Regions from separate parts of the Mesorhizobium sp. Mes31 genome, predicted to be linked through region 1. Evidence: riboswitches for the same ligand, from Rfam matches in the RefSeq annotation. Region 1 holds a riboswitch; each other region holds the start of a gene.
The links. A riboswitch is a leader RNA that binds a small molecule or an ion and turns the genes downstream of it on or off. The one in region 1 is predicted to bind cobalamin.

Region 1 (5,712 bases):
CGCGCCGCCGCGAGAACGAATGGCGCGAGATCGGGCTCGGAGCACAGATCCTGAAGGATCTCGGCATTTCCTCGATCAACCTGATCGCCTCGCGCGAACGCCACTATGTCGGCCTCGAAGGCTTTGGCATCCACATCGCCAAGACCGAGATTCTCTGAAAGTCAGTCGCAGAGGGTAGCGCCCCCTGAAGCGACGTCGAAAATGGCGGTAGCGGCCTTCAAGCAGTTGCTCGAGGGCCTGCTCAAAAGGCCGGGTTCGCAACCTGGCTGAAGGCACCATTGGCGGCTTGGCACTGCTATTGCAATTGACAATAGCCGGGTTGAGCGCATCCTCTCCCACCATCTCTGAGGGGAGATTCGGGCATGTGGGATTTCGATATCGGCAGGTCGGTGTCCATCATGATGCGGACCTGGCCCTTCATTGTCTTTCGCATGATCGTCTATTTCGGCATCACGCTGGCCTATATCGTGGCGACCGGCACCGGGGCCTCCGTCGGCTATGGCGTCGGCCATATCTCCACCGATCCCGACGGGCCGTTGTCGTTTGCCTTGTGGGGCGGCGTGGTCGGTTTCGGCGTCGTTTCGATCGCCGTCTACTGGATCCGTGAATACATCCTCTACGTCGTCAAGGCCGGCCATGTCGCCGTCATGGTGCATCTGATCGACGGCCGCGACATTCCCGACGGCCAGGACCAGATCGCCTATGCCCGGCAAGTCGTCACCCAGCGTTTCGCCGAGGCAAACATCCTTTTCGTCGTCGACCAGCTGGTCAAGGGCGCCATCCGCGCCATCACCGGCCTGCTCGGCGGCATCGCCGCCTTCCTGCCGATCCCGGGTTTGAGCGGCCTGGTCTCCTTCATCAACACGGTGATCCGCCTGTCGCTGACCTATGTCGACGAGATCATCCTCGGCTACAACATCCGCATCAATTCCGCCTCGCCCTTCGAGACGGCGCGGCAAGGCGTCGTGCTCTACGCCCAGAACGGCAAGATCATGGTCAAGAACGCCGTCTGGCTGGCGGTCATCATGTGGGGCGTGTCCTTCGTCATCTTCTTGGCTATGCTGGCCCCTGCCGCCGCCATTCTCTTCATGATGCCTGGGCAACTCGCCGGCTGGGCCTTCGCGCTCGCCATCGTCTTCGCCTGGGCCTTCAAGGCAGCCTTCATCGAACCCTTCGCCATCGCCTGCCTGATGCAGGTCTACTTCAAGGCCATCGCCGGCCAGGTGCCCGACCCCGACTGGGACGCCCGGCTGGCCGAGGCATCGTCGAAGTTCAGGGAGCTCAAGGACAAGGCGCTGGCTTCCTTCGGCGGCTCGCGCTGGGGCACGGCTGGCGCGACACGCTGATCAGCGGGGCCCGCGATCGCCGCCGTGGCATCGACGGTATTGAGGCGCTCCACGGTCGATTTGAGCGGCGCCTCACCTTGCCCGGAAAACGTCTCGCTCATGATCAGCTCGGGCAGCGGCAGCCGGCGACCCCAGCCATGCGTTTCGAGGTCCGGTTTTGGCGCGAACTCGGAAACGCGGCCGACGCAGAGATAGGCGACAGGCGTCACATGCTCGGGAATGGACAGCAGGCTTTTCAGCGCTTGCGCCTCGATGATGCTGACCCAGCCGACGCCAACGCCTTCGGCGCGCGCCGCCAGCCAGAAATTCTGCACCGCGCAGACCGTGCTGTAGAGATCCATCTCCGGATTGTGCCAGCGTCCCAGCGGTGAATCCTTCGAGCGCTCGCGGTCGCAGGTGATGCAGATGTTGAGTGCGCTTTCGCAAATGCCTTCCAGCTTGAGCTTGCGGTAGAGCGCCTGCCGTTCTGCCTCGATGGCCGGCAGTTCCTGCTCGCGCGCTGCCAGGAACAGGTCGCGCACCTTTTCGCGTCGTCCGGCATCGCGGATGAGGATGAAATTCCATGGCTGCATGAAGCCGACCGACGGCGCGTGATGGGCGGCAAGCAACAGCCGCGCCAGCACCTCATCGTCGAGCGCGGTCGGCAGGAAATGGCTGCGCACGTCCCGCCGCGTGAACATGGCGCGATAAACCGCATCGCGCGCCAACTGATCAAATCCGTCGCCAACAGGAGCGGTCATGGTTTCCGGCATCGCTTGTCCCCTTGCGATTGCAATCAATGCCAGCCGCCTGACCATGCGGATGACGATGCCTGCCAGGCCGGTCTTCTGGCTTGGGATCAACCCACGTCCGGCGCCTTCCCGTCCATCGACAGTGGCATTTACCGGCGCGGTCCCCCTCACAGCGTTGGGCACGCCACGGAGTTCAACCGTGTTCCCGATTCTCCCGCTTGCGGCGGGCACCAGGCAGTGCGGCGACCTTACGCCGAAGCGCCGGCGACGCCAATGCCCACGGCGACACGAATGGACGCAGGCGTGATTTTCCCCAGCCATCAGCCGCCTGCTCATGGCCTTTGTCGATCGGGGCCACTAGATTAGGACGATGGTTACCCGTCTCTACACCCATCCGATCTTCCTCGAGCACATCACGCCGCCCGGCCATCCCGAGCGGCCGGACCGCTTGCGCGCCATCGAGCGCGTGCTCGACGATGAGGCATTTGCCGCGCTCGACCGCGTCAAGGCGCCGGAAGGCGACGAGGCGACCATCCTCTACGCGCATCCCGCTGATTTCGTCGCCCGCGTCCGCGCCGCCATTCCCGACGAGGGCATCGCCCGCATCGACGCCGACACCACCGCCAGCCCGAAGAGCTGGCAGGCGGCGATCACGGCGATCGGCGCCGCCAACGCTGCCGTCGACGACGTCTTCACGGGCCGCGCCGACAACGCCTTCGTCGCCGCCCGGCCGCCCGGCCACCATGCCGAAAAGAACACCGCGATGGGCTTCTGCCTCTTCAACACCGCCGCGATCGCGGCGCGCTATGCGCAGAAGAAGCATGGCGTCGAGCGCGTCGCCGTCGTCGACTGGGACGTGCACCACGGCAACGGCACGCAGGATATTTTCTGGGACGATCCGTCGGTGCTCTATTGCTCGACGCATCAGATGCCGCTCTATCCCGGCACCGGGGCAAAGGGTGAAACCGGCGCCGGCAACATCGTCAACGCGCCGCTGGCGCCGCAGACCGGCAGCGAGGTCTTTCGCGATGCCTTCCTGTCGCGCGTTTTGCCGGCGCTGGACAATTTCGCTCCCGACCTGATCATCATTTCAGCCGGTTTCGACGCGCATCACCGCGATCCGCTGGCCGAGATCAATCTGACCGAGGACGATTTCGACTGGGCGACGGGACAACTGATGCAGCGCGCTACACGCCACAGCGGCAACCGGCTCGTCAGCCTGCTCGAGGGCGGATACGATCTGCAGGGACTGGCATTTTCGGTCGCCGCCCATGTCGGGCGACTGATGAAAGGATGAATGATGGCTGGTGAGACCAACGAAGACGTCAAGGCGATGAGCTTCGAACAGGCACTCGACGCGCTGGAAAAGATCGTCGATGATCTGGAGCGTGGCGACGTGCCGCTCGACCAGTCGATCAGGATCTACGAGCGCGGCGAGGCACTGAAGGCGCATTGCGACCGGCTGCTGAAGGCCGCCGAGGACAAGGTCGAGAAGATCCGGCTGTCGCGCGACGGCAAGCCGGTTGGAACGGAGCCGCTCGACGCGGACTGAGGCGCGGCCCGAACGATGGTCTTGCCTCACCGGTTTTTGGACACGATCATGATCGAGGATGGGCCGCGTCCCGATTGAAACGGCTCCAGGACAAGAGGAGGTTCGGAAACGATGTGCAGAAACATCAAGACCCTGTTCAACTTTGATCCGCCGGCAACCAACGACGAGGTCCGCGACGCGGCACTTCAGTTCGTTCGCAAGCTGAGCGGAACGACGCGGCCTTCGAAGCAGAACCAGCATGCATTCGACCACGCTGTCGATGCGATTGCCGCGTCAGCGCGCGAACTGCTCGATTCTCTCGAGACCCATCAGCATCCTCGCAATCGCGAAGAGGTGGCGGCCAAATTACGGGCCAAGGCGGCGATCCGGTTTGCCTGAGGCGTCCAATGCGGTCGTTGACCGCCGACAAGGAGATCTCGTGAGCTTCTTTCCCGGAAACGACCCACAGGCCGGCGATGCCTTCGCCAGCGACCAGATCGAACTGATGGTCATCCCGAACGCCAAGGACATTGGCGGTTTTCAGGTGCGCCGCGCCCTGCCGACCGCCAAGCGGCGGCTGGTCGGGCCGTTCATCTTCTTCGACCGCATGGGCCCGGCCATCCTGCGCGCCGGCCAGGCGCTCGATGTCCGCCCGCATCCGCATATTGGCCTGTCGACGGTCACTTATCTGTTCGACGGCAAGATCAGGCATCGTGATTCGCTCGGCACCGAGATGGTCATCCAGCCCGGTGACGTGAACCTGATGACCGCCGGCCGCGGCATCGTCCATTCCGAGCGCACGCCCGAGGAATTGCGCGGTGCACCGATGTCGATCTCCGGCCTGCAGACATGGCTGGCGCTGCCGGACGGCAAGGAAGAAGTGGCACCGGTGTTCGAAAACACTGGCGCGATGCTTCTCCCCGAGATCGATGCCGAAGGCGTCAGTGGGCGCGTCGTCATCGGTGATTTCCAGGGAATGCGGTCTCCGGTCAGGGCGCATTCCGACACGCTCTATGCCGACCTGCGCCTGGCGCCCGGCGCCAGCGTGAAAATTCCAGCCGATGCGGAAGAGCGCGCCATCTACACGCTGGAAGGTGAGGTCGCGATTTCAGGCGACGTGTTTCCGCCGGAACGCCTGTTGGTGTTCCGGCCCGGTGACGAGATCGTCGTGTCGTCGCAGGGCGGCGCGCATTTCATGCTGTTTGGCGGCGCTTCGCTCGGCTCCCAGCGTTACATCTGGTGGAATTTCGTCTCGTCGTCCAAGGAGCGCATCGAACAGGCCAAGCAGGAATGGAAGACCGGCCGCTTCGATATCGTTCCTGGAGACGAGGAAGAGTTCATCCCGCTGCCGGAAAACTAGTCCATATCGCCCAAAAGTGGCCTCGGTTTTGGGAGAACGACATGATGGACTAAGGCCCAAGGCCCGGCGCGCGTCACCGACACGCATTTACATTCGCTGGCCGGCGGCCTATTTCGCCGATGAATAGAGAGCCTGAGCCCGTGAACGCAACGCTGCATACGCCGCTTCTCGACAAGGTCCGCATTCCGGCCGACCTGCGCACGCTTGCCGAGAGCGAGCTGCCGCAACTGGCATCCGAGCTGCGTGCCGAACTGGTCGACGCCGTGTCCCGCACTGGCGGCCATCTTGGCGCCGGCCTTGGCGTGGTCGAGCTGACGGTGGCGCTGCACTATGTCTTCAACACTCCGGATGACCGGCTGATCTGGGATGTCGGCCACCAGGCCTATCCGCACAAGATCCTCACCGGCCGCCGCGACCGAATCCGCACCTTGCGGCAGGAGGGCGGCCTGTCCGGCTTCACCCGCCGCGCCGAGAGCGAGTACGATCCCTTCGGCGCCGCCCATTCCTCGACATCTATATCGGCCGGCCTCGGCATGGCCGCCGCCCGCGACCTATCCGGCGGCCGCAACAATGTCATCGCCGTCATCGGTGACGGCGCCATGTCGGCTGGCATGGCCTATGAGGCGATGAACAATGCCGGCGCGCTCGATGCCCGTCTCATCGTCATCCTCAACGACAACGACATGTCGATCGCTCCGCCGACCGGCGCCATGAGCGCCTATCTGGCGCGTCTGGCGTCGGGCA
Region 2 (5,712 bases), on a different contig from region 1:
GAAATGCCGAAGCAGGATGCCGCACCCGCCAAGCGCGGAAAACAGATCGGCGGCATCCGGCAGACTGACATAGCGGAACAGCGTGGTGCCGCCCGCGACGGGAACGCCGAAGCGGCCGAACAGCGCATCGAGTCGCCTCGATGCATCCGCCAGGGAGGCCCGCATCGCGTCCTGCCAGCCTGTGTCGGCAAGCGCGCGGATGCCGTATTCCAGCGCCGGGCCGGCGACGGCCCATGGTCCCAATTGCATGTCCAGCCGTTTGATAGTCGGCGCGTCGGAAAGCGCAAAACCGAGCCGCAGCCCGGCCAGGCCAAAGAACTTGCCGAACGAGCGCAGCACGACGATGCCGCCCTGTTCGACATCACCGGCGAGGCTGTGCTGGCGCGGGCCGACATCCATGAACGCCTCGTCGACGACGAGCAGCCCGCCCTTGGCGCGCATTCCGGCGGCCAGCGCCAGCAGCCTGTTGCGCTCGATGACCCGTCCATCCGGATTGTTGGGATTGACGACGATGGCAAGGTCTGCTCCCGCCAGAGCCGCGAAATTGTCGATTTCCGTCACCGTGTGCCCGGCGATCGCCGCTGCCCTTGCATGTTCGGCATAGGTTGGGCCCAGCACCACCGCCTTGCCGGGCGCGATCAGCGATGCGACGCGCGGCAACAGGATCTGCGTGCCGGGGGCTGCCACGATGTTGGCCGGCGAAGGCGCGCCATAGGCGCTGGCCGCGACCTCGACCAGGTCGCGGGCGCGCGCCGCTTCCGGCAACCGCAACAGGATGGTGGCGGGCAAATCGAAAAGCGGATAGGAGTGCGGATTGATACCGGTCGAGAGGTCGACGAAAGGCAGCATGGCGTTGGGGAAAAGCGCCCTCGCCCGGCCAAGGCTTCCGCCGTGATCCACCGCCGCCACCGCTCCATCAAGAAGCTTCATGTCAGTCCTGATCGCCTTCCTGTCATTGGCCGTCGAATTCGTCCTGGGCTACCCGGACTGGCTGTTTCGTGCCATCGGCCATCCTGTGACGTGGTTTGGCAGGCTGATATCCTTTCTCGACCGCACGCTCAACCACGCGACTGATCCCGACGCGCTGCGTCGCCGGCGTGGTACCCAGGCGCTGCTGGTCATCGTCCTGGTGCCGGCGGTGATCGGCCTCGCCGTACAGATCCTGCTGCTGTGGTTCATTCCCATGGGATTGATCATTGCCGCCATTCTGGCGACGTCGCTTTTGTCGCAGAAGAGCCTTTACGAACATGTCGAGGCCGTGGCCGACGCGCTCGACACCGGTGGCTTGGCTTTGGGTCGCGTTGCCGTCTCGCGGATCGTCGGCCGCGATCCGGAAGCGCTCGACCGGGCCGGTGTCTGCCGCGCGGCGATCGAGAGCCTGGCCGAGAATTTTTCCGACGGCATCGTCGCCCCCGCCTTCTGGACCGGCGTCGGCGGCCTCGCCGGCGGCGCCGCCTACAAAGCGGCCAACACCGCCGATTCGATGATCGGCCACCGCACCCCGCGCCACGAGGCTTTCGGCTGGGCGGCGGCGCGCTTCGACGATTGGATCAACCTGCCGGCGTCACGGCTGACGGCACTGCTGATCGTGCTGGCGGCTTTCCTGGTCAGCGGTGCCGATCCCCGCGGCGCCTGGCACGCGGTGTGGCGCGACGCGAAAAAACACCGCTCACCCAATGCCGGCTGGCCGGAAGCGGCGATGGCCGGCGCGCTCGGTCTGGCGCTCGCCGGGCCGCGCAGCTATGGCGGCGTGCTTGTCGACGACGTCTTCATGGGCGAAGGCGGGCAGCGCGACGCCGACAGCATAGACATAAGGCGGGCGCTGAAACTCTATCGCGTCGCCGACTATCTGCTGATCGCGCTGTTCGGGGTGATTTCCATCATCGTCATTGCGGCGTGATCCCCTTTTACCCTCCCCCTTGTGGGGAGGGTAAGTGCGCTAGAACTCAATCCCCTGCTGCGCCTTCACACCGGCCGAGAAATGGTGCTTCGTCACGCCCATTTCGGTGACGAGGTCGGCAGCCTCGACCAGCGCCGGCTTGGCGTTGCGGCCGGTGACGACAATATGCAGGCCCTCGCGACGGGCCTTGAGCGCCGCAACCACCTTGTCGAGATCGAGGTAGTCGTAGCGCAGCGCGATGTTCAATTCGTCGAGCACCAGCAGGCTGATCGACTGATCGGCCATCAGCTCGGTCACCTTGGCCCACGCAGCTTCGGCGGCGGCAATGTCGCGCTTCAGATCCTGTGTCTCCCAGGTAAACCCCTCGCCCATCGCATGCCAGACGACGCGGTCGCCAAAGGCGGCAAAGGCGTCTTTCTCGCCGGTGTGCCATTTGCCCTTGATGAACTGGACGACGCCGACGCGCTTGCGATAGCCGAGCATCCGCAGCGCCAGCCCAAAGGCGGCCGTCGTCTTGCCCTTGCCTGGGCCGGTGTTGACGATGAGCAGGCCCTTCTCGATCGTCTTGGCCGCGACCTCGGCATCCTGCACCGCCTTGCGCTTGGCCATCTTGGCGCGATGGCGTTCTTCTTCCTTTTGGTCGATCTCGGTCATGTCATTTCACCTTGAGCGGCAGCCCCGCCACCATCAGCAGCACCGTATCGGCGACCGCGGCGACCTGCTGGTTGAGCCGGCCGGCGGCATCACGGAAACGGCGTGCCAGTGCATTGTCCGGCACGATACCTTGCCCGACTTCATTGGAAACCACGAACCACGGCCCGCGTGGCCGCGAGAGCACAGCCGCCAGCCGCCGGCATTCCAGGTCGAGATCATGTTCGGCCAGCATGTGATTGGTCAACCACAGCGTCAGGCAGTCGACAAGCACCGGCTGATTGTCCGGCAAGGCCCCGAGCGCGCCAGTCAGATCGAGCGGCGCGTCGAGGGTCGTCCAGCCTTCGCCGCGTCGCGACCGATGCAGCGCGATGCGTTCACGCATCTCGTCGTCATAGGCCTGCGCCGTGGCGATATAGGCCCAGGGCGAGCGCAAGGCCGTCGCCAGCGTTTCGGCGTGCGCGCTCTTGCCGGAGCGCGCACCACCGATGATGAAGGTCAGCTTGCTGCGATCAGGCAAAGCTGTCGCGCAGGCTGGTCGCGGTGCCGGTGAAGCGGCCGCGCACCACGCCGACAACCACGCCAAGCACCAGCCAGAACACCAGATTGGTCAGCGTCACCGCCACCACGAACTGGTGGTGCAGGCCCTCCGGGATCGCTGTCTCGAAGCTGTCGGGCTGTGGCGCGCCGACGATATGCGGTGCCACGATCAAGGCCACACCCAGGATCGCCAGCGGCAGCGACTTGCGGAAGGCGATCAGGCCAAGACCGGCCGCGGTCGCCGCAACCGTTGCCCACCACCAGATCTGGCGCTGGGTGAGGTCGGCCGCCGGCATGGCCGGCAGTTCCGGCGGCAGGCCGAGGCCCGGCGCCAGCGTGAACACCGCAAAGCCGGCCAGTCCCCAGAACACGCCCTGACGCCAATTGCCGATGCCTCCGGCGAATTCGGAGACCGCGACCAGGATCAGGGCGAAGCCGATTCCGGTGACGATATTGGCAAGCACACTGAAGGCGAAACGCTCGAAGCCGTCGGCCGGCGCCCAGCCTTCGTCTTCCGCCGCCGGAGCGGCTGCTTGCGCCGGCGCCGGCGCGGCGGAACTCATGGCATTCCCCGCCGGGGCGGCCATGCTCATGGCATTGGTATCCGTTGCGGCCGGTGCGGCGTGGTCATGGTGATGGCCGCCGCCGGCCTGTTCGTAGACTTCCGCCTTCAGGATCAGCGGCACGGTGGCGTAGGCCTGCATGCTGGCGAGAACGACGCCGGCCACGAGCCCTGCGATCGCCGCGATGAACACGACGTTGCGAAACAGGTTCATGATGTCAGGCCCTTGTCAGTGGCAGGGAAACGCCATCGAGTGGCGATAGTCGTGGGCAGCATTGTGGACCGCATCGATATGCGAGAAGCCGACAAAGCCCATCACGAAAATGCCGAGAAACGCAGCAAGAGCGAGCTGCATGAAGCGCGACTGCGAGGAGACGGAAGCGCCGAGAGAGACGGAAGCGGTATTCATGTCTTGTCCTTTCGCCCTCCACCCGAGGGCATCGAAGTCAGTTTCCTGTCGCCGGCAGGTCTCCTGGCTCGCGGTTCAGCGCCCTTCTCCACCTTCCCGAAGAGAATTCTTCAGTGGCATATGGAGAGGACTACCGCACACAGTTGCGGGGGCAGCCACGGCATTGGGCGAAACTCGCCCGCACCGCATTCCCTCTTGGCTCCAAAATGGAACCGACGACATCGGCGACTATAGGCAGAATCGTCGCCTCCAGCAAACCAAATTCCACCGCCAACCATTGTGAATGCGTCGTGCCACCAGGCCGTCCACCGTGCGGCAATTGACAATTTTCCTGGTCGGGTGTCGGCTGGCGCGTCAAAGGACGCCAGCCATGCAGCCCAGCCCGAGCCAGCACGATCGCTATAACGGCCTCACCCGGGCCGAACCGACGCTGCCATCGTCAGCCTATTGGGATGCGGACAGCTATCAGCGCGATCTCGAGGCGATCTGGTACAGAAGCTGGCTGCTCGTCTGCCGCGAAGCCGACCTTGCCCAACCGCTTTGCTTCCGCACCTTCCGCGTCGGCACGCAGGAAATCGTCCTGTTGCGGGACGAGACCGGCGAACTGCGCGCCTTCCACAACACCTGCCGGCATCGCGGCTCGCAGCTATGCCAGGAAAGCCAGGGGCGCCTGAAGGCGCGGCTGATCACCTGCCCCTATCATGCCTGGTCCTACTCGCTGCGCGGCGATCTTGTGCGCGTGCCGTCGAAATCGCTGCCGGACGGCTTCGACAAGGCCAACCATCCGCTCTACCGCGTCGCGCTGTCGGTGTGGCGCGGCTTCGTCTTCGTCAATTTGCAGGAGGATGCCACCACCTCGGCGCAGGCATCCTTCGATCCCGCCTCCGGCGATCTCGGCAACTGGCCGCTGGAGACACTGGTGAGCGGCCATGTGCTGCGCAAGGTGATGAACTGCAACTGGAAGATTTTCTGGGAAAACTTCAACGAATGCCTGCATTGCCCGGGCGTCCACAAGGACCTGTCGCGGCTGGTGCCAATCTATGGCCGCGGCCTGATGAGCCGGCACGACGACCCCGAATGGGGCCGCCACGCCGACAATGACGCGCCGGAGTTTTCCGGCGGCTTGCGTGTGGGCGCCGAGACATGGTCGCGCGACGGCCAGGCGCGTGGGCCGGTCTTCACCGGCCTCACCCCAAGCGAACGCGCCGCCGGCCAGACCTATGCCGCCAACCTGCCGTCAATGTTCATTGTCGGCCATGTCGACTATGTCAGGACCGTGCGGCTGGTGCCGCTTGGGCCCGAGCAGACCGAGCTTGTTGCCGAATGGTTGTTCGCGCCCGAGGCGCTCGCCGCGACCGACATCGAAAACATCATCACCTTCGGCACCCAGGTGCTGGAGGAGGATGCGGCAATCTGCGAGGTCAACCAGAAGGGCCTGCGCTCGATGCGCCACAAGTCCGGCGTGCTGATGCCCGAGGAATATGATCTGCACCGCTTCCACAACTGGGTCCGGGAACGCCACGCGGCGCGCGAGGCAACCGCCTAGTCGGCCTTCAGAATTCGCTCCGGCGAGTCATATGGAGTGGTTTTCGAGAACCGGCGCGCAGCGGGTTTTTGGGCCTGTGAGCACCGGAAGCGGAGAAAATCGCG
Region 3 (5,712 bases), on a different contig from region 1:
ACTTCATGGATGGGATCCACGATGATGAGGTCGGCCAGATCGTCGTGAACACTCACGTTGAGCGGCTCGCTCGTGGCCGCAAGCTCGGCAAGCAGGCCGCCCGGCAGCGGCTGCGCCGGCGCGTCGGAACGCGTCAGGAGCCGCATCTCGACCAATTGCGATACGAAGCCGTCGAGTTCAGCCGGGCCTATTGTCGAGGCACCTGCGGTCAGCCCGATCAGGGCCTGGGCATCGACGCCGGACGAGAGCGCCTGCCAGATCCTGCTGCCTGAATCGGAAAAACCGAAATATTTCCCGCTTGAAAGATCGAGCACGACGGCTTCGCCGTCGAAGGACTCAAAGACCACGTCCTTGCTCGCAATCTTGTAGACATCGGCATGGCGCATCGTTCTTGGTCCCCGCAGCTTGCGCGACCAATCACCGGTCGGCGTGGTTGCTCCCCAACAACGCCTGTAAACACTCGGTTCTTCCTTGGCAAGCCAACGGGCGCCGGCGAGGCGTCGACCATTTTTGGGGAGCAGTCCGGCTCTCCGAGTGGATCACGCCTCGATTTCGAGCGCCGAAAGCGGCTTGGAGCAGCAGGCGAGGATAAAACCGTCGTCGATCTCATGATCGAGGATACCGCCATTGTGGCTCATCTCGACGGTGCCCGCGACCTTCTTCACCTTGCAGGTTCCGCACAGGCCGAACTCGCAGGCGGCGGGGATACGCACGCCCGAAGCCCGCGCCGTCTGCAGTACGGTCTGGCCGGCGACGCATTCGGCATCGACATCCGAAAGCGAGAAGCGGATCGGCGTGGCGGCTTCGACGGGAACCGCGGCGCCGTCGCGCGCCTGCGCTGCGAACGGCGCCGGGATCTCCTCCACGACAGGCGCCGCAAAGCTCTCCTGATGGTATTTCGTCATGTCGAAGCCGGCGGCCTCCAGCATGCCGCGCACGGCGCGCATGAAGGGATCGGGACCGCAGCAGAAGATTTCGCGCTCGCGGAAATCAGGCGCCAGCAACGGCAGCCGGATCGCGTCGATGCGGCCCATATGGCCGAACCAGCCCTCGCGGCTCGACCGCTCCTCGATCATGAAGCCGAGCGACAGGCCAGGCATGCGGCTGCCGAGCAGTTCGAGCTCCTTGCGGAAAATGATCTCTTCCGGGCGGCGCGCGCAGTTGACGAAGCCGACATCGGTCCATGGCGCGCAGTCGTTGAGCCAGCGCAGCATCGACATCATCGGCGTCACGCCGGAGCCGGCCGAAATGAACAGGTATTTGGCCGCCGGGTGGCTGTGCAGCGAGAAGTCGCCGGCCGGCCCATAGGCTTTGACATGGGTGCCGGGCGCCAGATGATCGAACATCCAGCGTGTGCCGATGCTGCCCGCTTGTGCCTTCACCGTCACCGCGATCGAGAACGGCCGCGACGGCGAGGATGACAGCGTGTAGGTGCGCATCAGCGGCCCCTCGGCGGTCGGCAGCTCCAACGTCACGAACTGGCCAGGCTTGTAGCGGAACCAGGTCTGGTTGTCGGAGCGGAAGGTGAAGGTCTTAACGTCAGGGGCCTCGTCGGCGACGCCGATCACTTCCAGCACCTGGAGCCTGTCGTTCCAGGGCGCCATCTCGTCGAGATGGCGATAGAGGCCAAGATCCGTCATCGCGTTCATCCTCTTGTCCCTTTTGTTCCGCACATGTCGTGAACCCAAAACCGCCGCGCACTTTTGGGCGCCATGCGTTAGGCGACGCTGCGCAGGGCCGGTTTGCCGTCTCCGGCCAGGCGTGGGCCGATGAAGCGTGCGTACCAGTCGACGAACTGGATCACGCCGCCCTCATGCAGCTCCGAATAGGGGCCCGGTTCGTAGGCCGGCGACAGGATGCCGAAGGCGTTTTCCTCGACGATGCGGCGGTCCTGGTCATTGGTCTCGGTCCACACATGGGTGAGTTCGGCGAGATCGTAGTCGACGCCTTCGACCGCATCCTTGTGCACCAGCCATTTCGTCGTCACCGCGGTTTCCGTGGCGCTGATCGGCAGCACCCGGAAGGTCACCGCATGGTCGATGAGGATGTGGTTCCACGTCGTCGGATAATGATAGTGCATCAAAGTGCCAATGCGGTCGGCGGAGACGGCTTCGGACAGGTTCTTCTTCACCGCCCGCTTGCCGGTCATCGTGTAGCTGACGGCATCGCGCAGCAGCGGCGCGCGGGTGGCGCGGTATTGCCCGGCCGGATCGATGCGAAACTTGCTCGGCAGGCCGGCCGCCTCGCATTTCGCCCAGTGCGCAAGCATTTCCGGGTCGCTGTCGGCGCCTTGCACGCCGGTCACCGTCGGTGCTTCCGGGAAGGTCTTGCACAGTTCCGGATGATTGCCGGCGCAATGGTAGCACTCGCGGTTGTTTTCCCAGACCAGCTTCCAGTTGCCCTTCTCGATGATCGTGCTCTCGAAGGCGACTTTTGCCTCGCGCAGCCGGTGCGGCAGCAGATAGGGTTCGATCATCGCCCGCATCGGCGCGAAATCCGCCGGCTCCTTGGCCAGGCAAATGAAGATGTAACCGCCGACCGTCTCGCAGGCGACCGGCTTCAGGCCGAACTGGCTCTTGTCGAAACCGTCGGCCATCTGCCTGGCGAATAGCAGCCTTCCGTCCAGCTCATAGGTCCATTGGTGATAGGGGCAGACCAGCTTGGCCGCCGTGCCCTTGTCGGAATTGCAGACACGGCTGCCGCGATGGCGGCAGGAATTGTGGAAGCCGTTGATCTTGCCTTGCTGGTCGCGGACGATGACGACCGGATAGTCACCGATCTGCACGGTGATGTAGCTGCCCGGCTTCGGCAGTTCGCAATCATGGCCGATGAACAGCCAGTCGCGATACCAGATCAGCTCCATGTCGAGCTTGAAATAGTCGGGGTCGGTGTAGAAGGGCTGCTCCAGTGAAAAGCCTTGCTTGCGGCTATTCAAGAGCCTCAGCATGTCGTTGCGCGCGTCCATGTCCTGTCCTCACAATCAAGGACTGCATCGGAGGGGAAGAGAGGAAGGATCGGACGCAAGCCGGCGATGTGCCGGACATGCACTATCCACCTCTTGACCGCCCACCGCGATCAGTCGAGTCTAGACATCTCCGGCTGGTTTCCGGGCTCTGGAGTTGTCCTTGCGGACGATCGCGACACCTTCCCAGGCTTTTGGCCCAGTGGTCTCCCGTTGCGACTTGAACTCCACCACCGTTGCGGGGGCAGCGCCGGATTCTGACCGGCTTCCCAATTCTCCGCCTCGTCGTCACGAAACGGCACCTGAGATGTCATGATCTAATCACGACGGCGATTGCGACATCGGCATGAAAGCGACATCGCATCCATGCGGCGCGACACGCATACGAAAACGCCCCGGTTGGCGATTGCGGGGCTGAAATCCGATCTGCCCGACGGCCATTTGCCGGCCGCGATCTTCCCGAATCCGGTCGCTGGCGGAGGCCAAAAACGGTTAACGGTTTCGAAAAGTGACTATTAGCTGCCTCTAAAATCGAACCGAACGGTTCGTTTCTGTTGACGGTGCGTGCAGGACGGTGTGAACGCTGGGCCCTAGACACAGTTGGTGATCGGAACGCCAGTTTCATCTAACTAACTGATATAAAATGTAAAAATACCTGGTGTAGAAGGCCGTGGCACAATTTCAAGTGGCAGATTCATGGTCCACGCGAAACAACTTCGTGATTGGAAATGGCTGGATGGCCTTCCCACATCGGGGCTGTCCGAACGACGCGAATTCCTTCCAAGACACGCCGCTAGACGGACGGAAATAAGAAGACACTGGAGTACCAAAAAATGAAAAAGATTGTCCTCACTGCCGCCGCCCTTCTGGCCATCTCCGGCAGCGCCTTCGCTAATGGTAGCGATCACTACGGTTCGAATGCCCCGGCAGCCACTGCTGTCGACAGCTCGTACACCGCTTCGATCAAGAAGTCGGAACCGGCTGCTCAGACGCCTGCCCAGGGCAGCGACCGTAACCTCTTCGGCAACAACTAACAGCCGAATCCCAGGTGACGGCGGGCTTGCCCGCCGCCCTGGCGAAATCCAGAAATTCAGGAGTACTTGAAATGAAGAAGATCATCCTTGCTGCCGCCGCCGTTCTGGCCATCTCCGGCAGCGCCTTCGCCGGCAGCGACAACTTTGGCTCCAATGGCGCCAACCAGCCTGCCGCCACCTCGGTTGACAGCTCGTACACCGCTTCGATCAAGAAGTCGGAACCGGCTGCTCAGACGCCTGCCCAGGGCAGCGACCGTAACCTCTTCGGCAACAACTAACAGCCGAATCCCCAGGTGACGGCGGCTTGCCCGCCGCCCTGGCGAAATCCAGAAATTCAGGAGTACTTGAAATGAAGAAGATCCTTATTGCCACCGCCGCCCTGCTTGCCATTTCCGGCAGCGCTTTTGCCGGCAGCGACAACTTTGGCTCCAACGGTGCCAACCAACCCGCCGCCGCGGTCGACAACTCGTACACGGCTTCCATCACGAAGTCGGAGCCGGCTGCCCAGGCGCCTGCCCAGGGCAGCGACCGCAACCTGTTCGGCAACAACTAACATCCGAAAGCAAGGCGGCGGGACAGCCCGCCGCCTTGAACTCGAAAATACCGGAGTATCAAAAATGAAAAAGATTGTTCTTACTGCCGCCGCTCTTCTGATTGCCGCAGGCAGCGCCTATGCCCGCAACGACAACGTTGGCGGCACCGACATCAACAAGCAGGCGACCGTCAACGTCGACACCTCGCATACGGGCTCGATCCGCAACAGCGGCTCGCCCGTCTACAAGCTGCTCAATTCGTCGGGTGACGTAGAGAAGTCAGCCCCCCAGGGCAGCGACCGGAACCTCTTCGGCCACTAGAGCCTGTTCCATCCCGATGGAATCGGGATGGGGCTCTATCTCTTCGTTTGAGCATGATCTTTCCCGAAAACCGGATTCCGCTTTTCGGGATCATGCTCTAACAACCGAAGCCGATTCCTGAAACAGAGCGGCGGGCCTTGCCCGCCGCTCTTTTTTGTCGCCTGGGTCCAGCAAGGCTGACCGCCTCAGGCCGCCTTTGCTTCCGGCTTTTGCAGCGCGAAGGAATGTCCGTCCGCGTCGAAGATGTGCAGGTCCTCGGCATTGGCGCTCAGCCGCAATGTCGAGCCGCGCTTGACCTCGACATTGCCGGGCAGCTTGGTCACCAGCGGCAGGTCGGCGCGGCCGATGTCGACATAGACAAGCTGGACCTCGCCGAGCTGCTCGACATAGTCGACCGTTCCCTCGAACAGATAGTCCGCGCCGGTGGCGATGATCAGGTCTTCCGGCCGCACGCCGAAACTCACCGCAGCACCTTTTGCCGAAGCCGGTGTCGAGATCGGCACCGTCGCCTTCCGCCCGCCGACATGGCTGACGACGGTCGGGTTTCCGGTCTTGTCGATGGTCGCCGGCAGGATGTTCATGGCCGGCGAGCCGATGAACTGGGCGACGAACAGGTTGCCGGGCTTCTTGTAGAGGTCCATCGGCGTGCCGACCTGTTCGATATGGCCTTCCTTGAGCACCACGATGCGGTCGGCCAGCGTCATCGCCTCGACCTGGTCGTGGGTGACGTAGATCATGGTCGTGTTGGGCATCGATTCCTTGAGCTTGGCGATCTCGATGCGGGTGGCGACACGCAGCGCCGCGTCAAGGTTCGACAGCGGCTCGTCGAACAGGAACACTTTCGGATTGCGCACGATGGCGC

Region 2: it holds a riboswitch for cobalamin, as region 1 does, so the genes downstream of both, NR193_RS13240 (CbtB domain-containing protein) here and bluB (5,6-dimethylbenzimidazole synthase) in region 1, are expected to answer to the same signal.
Region 3: it holds a riboswitch for cobalamin, as region 1 does, so the genes downstream of both, NR193_RS02325 (aromatic ring-hydroxylating dioxygenase subunit alpha) here and bluB (5,6-dimethylbenzimidazole synthase) in region 1, are expected to answer to the same signal.

What each region holds. Positions count from the first base shown of each region.
Region 1 covers NZ_JALJRL010000002.1:57,269-62,980, forward strand. The annotation lists gene ribB (3,4-dihydroxy-2-butanone-4-phosphate synthase) at 1-158, shown strand, start outside; gene NR193_RS02960 (hypothetical protein) at 363-1,346, shown strand; partial or broken gene bluB (5,6-dimethylbenzimidazole synthase) at 1,469-2,143, opposite strand; cobalamin riboswitch at 2,146-2,327, opposite strand; gene NR193_RS02970 (histone deacetylase family protein) at 2,448-3,374, shown strand; gene NR193_RS02975 (exodeoxyribonuclease VII small subunit) at 3,378-3,629, shown strand; gene NR193_RS02980 (DUF2277 domain-containing protein) at 3,741-4,007, shown strand; gene NR193_RS02985 (pirin family protein) at 4,048-4,968, shown strand; gene dxs (1-deoxy-D-xylulose-5-phosphate synthase) at 5,088-5,712, shown strand, end outside.
Region 2 covers NZ_JALJRL010000006.1:297,223-302,934, reverse strand. The annotation lists gene cobD (threonine-phosphate decarboxylase CobD) at 1-930, opposite strand, end outside; gene cbiB (adenosylcobinamide-phosphate synthase CbiB) at 929-1,900, shown strand; gene cobO (cob(I)yrinic acid a,c-diamide adenosyltransferase) at 1,940-2,554, opposite strand; gene cobU (bifunctional adenosylcobinamide kinase/adenosylcobinamide-phosphate guanylyltransferase) at 2,556-3,071, opposite strand; gene NR193_RS13245 (CbtA family protein) at 3,064-3,867, opposite strand; gene NR193_RS13240 (CbtB domain-containing protein) at 3,883-4,062, opposite strand; cobalamin riboswitch at 4,098-4,294, opposite strand; gene NR193_RS13235 (aromatic ring-hydroxylating dioxygenase subunit alpha) at 4,433-5,608, shown strand.
Region 3 covers NZ_JALJRL010000001.1:513,531-519,242, reverse strand. The annotation lists gene NR193_RS02335 (PqqD family protein) at 1-386, opposite strand, end outside; gene NR193_RS02330 (hybrid-cluster NAD(P)-dependent oxidoreductase) at 540-1,640, opposite strand; gene NR193_RS02325 (aromatic ring-hydroxylating dioxygenase subunit alpha) at 1,718-2,965, opposite strand; cobalamin riboswitch at 3,080-3,283, opposite strand; gene NR193_RS02320 (DUF680 domain-containing protein) at 3,796-3,996, shown strand; gene NR193_RS02315 (DUF680 domain-containing protein) at 4,068-4,274, shown strand; gene NR193_RS02310 (DUF680 domain-containing protein) at 4,346-4,549, shown strand; gene NR193_RS02305 (DUF680 domain-containing protein) at 4,614-4,850, shown strand; gene NR193_RS02300 (ABC transporter ATP-binding protein) at 5,036-5,712, opposite strand, start outside.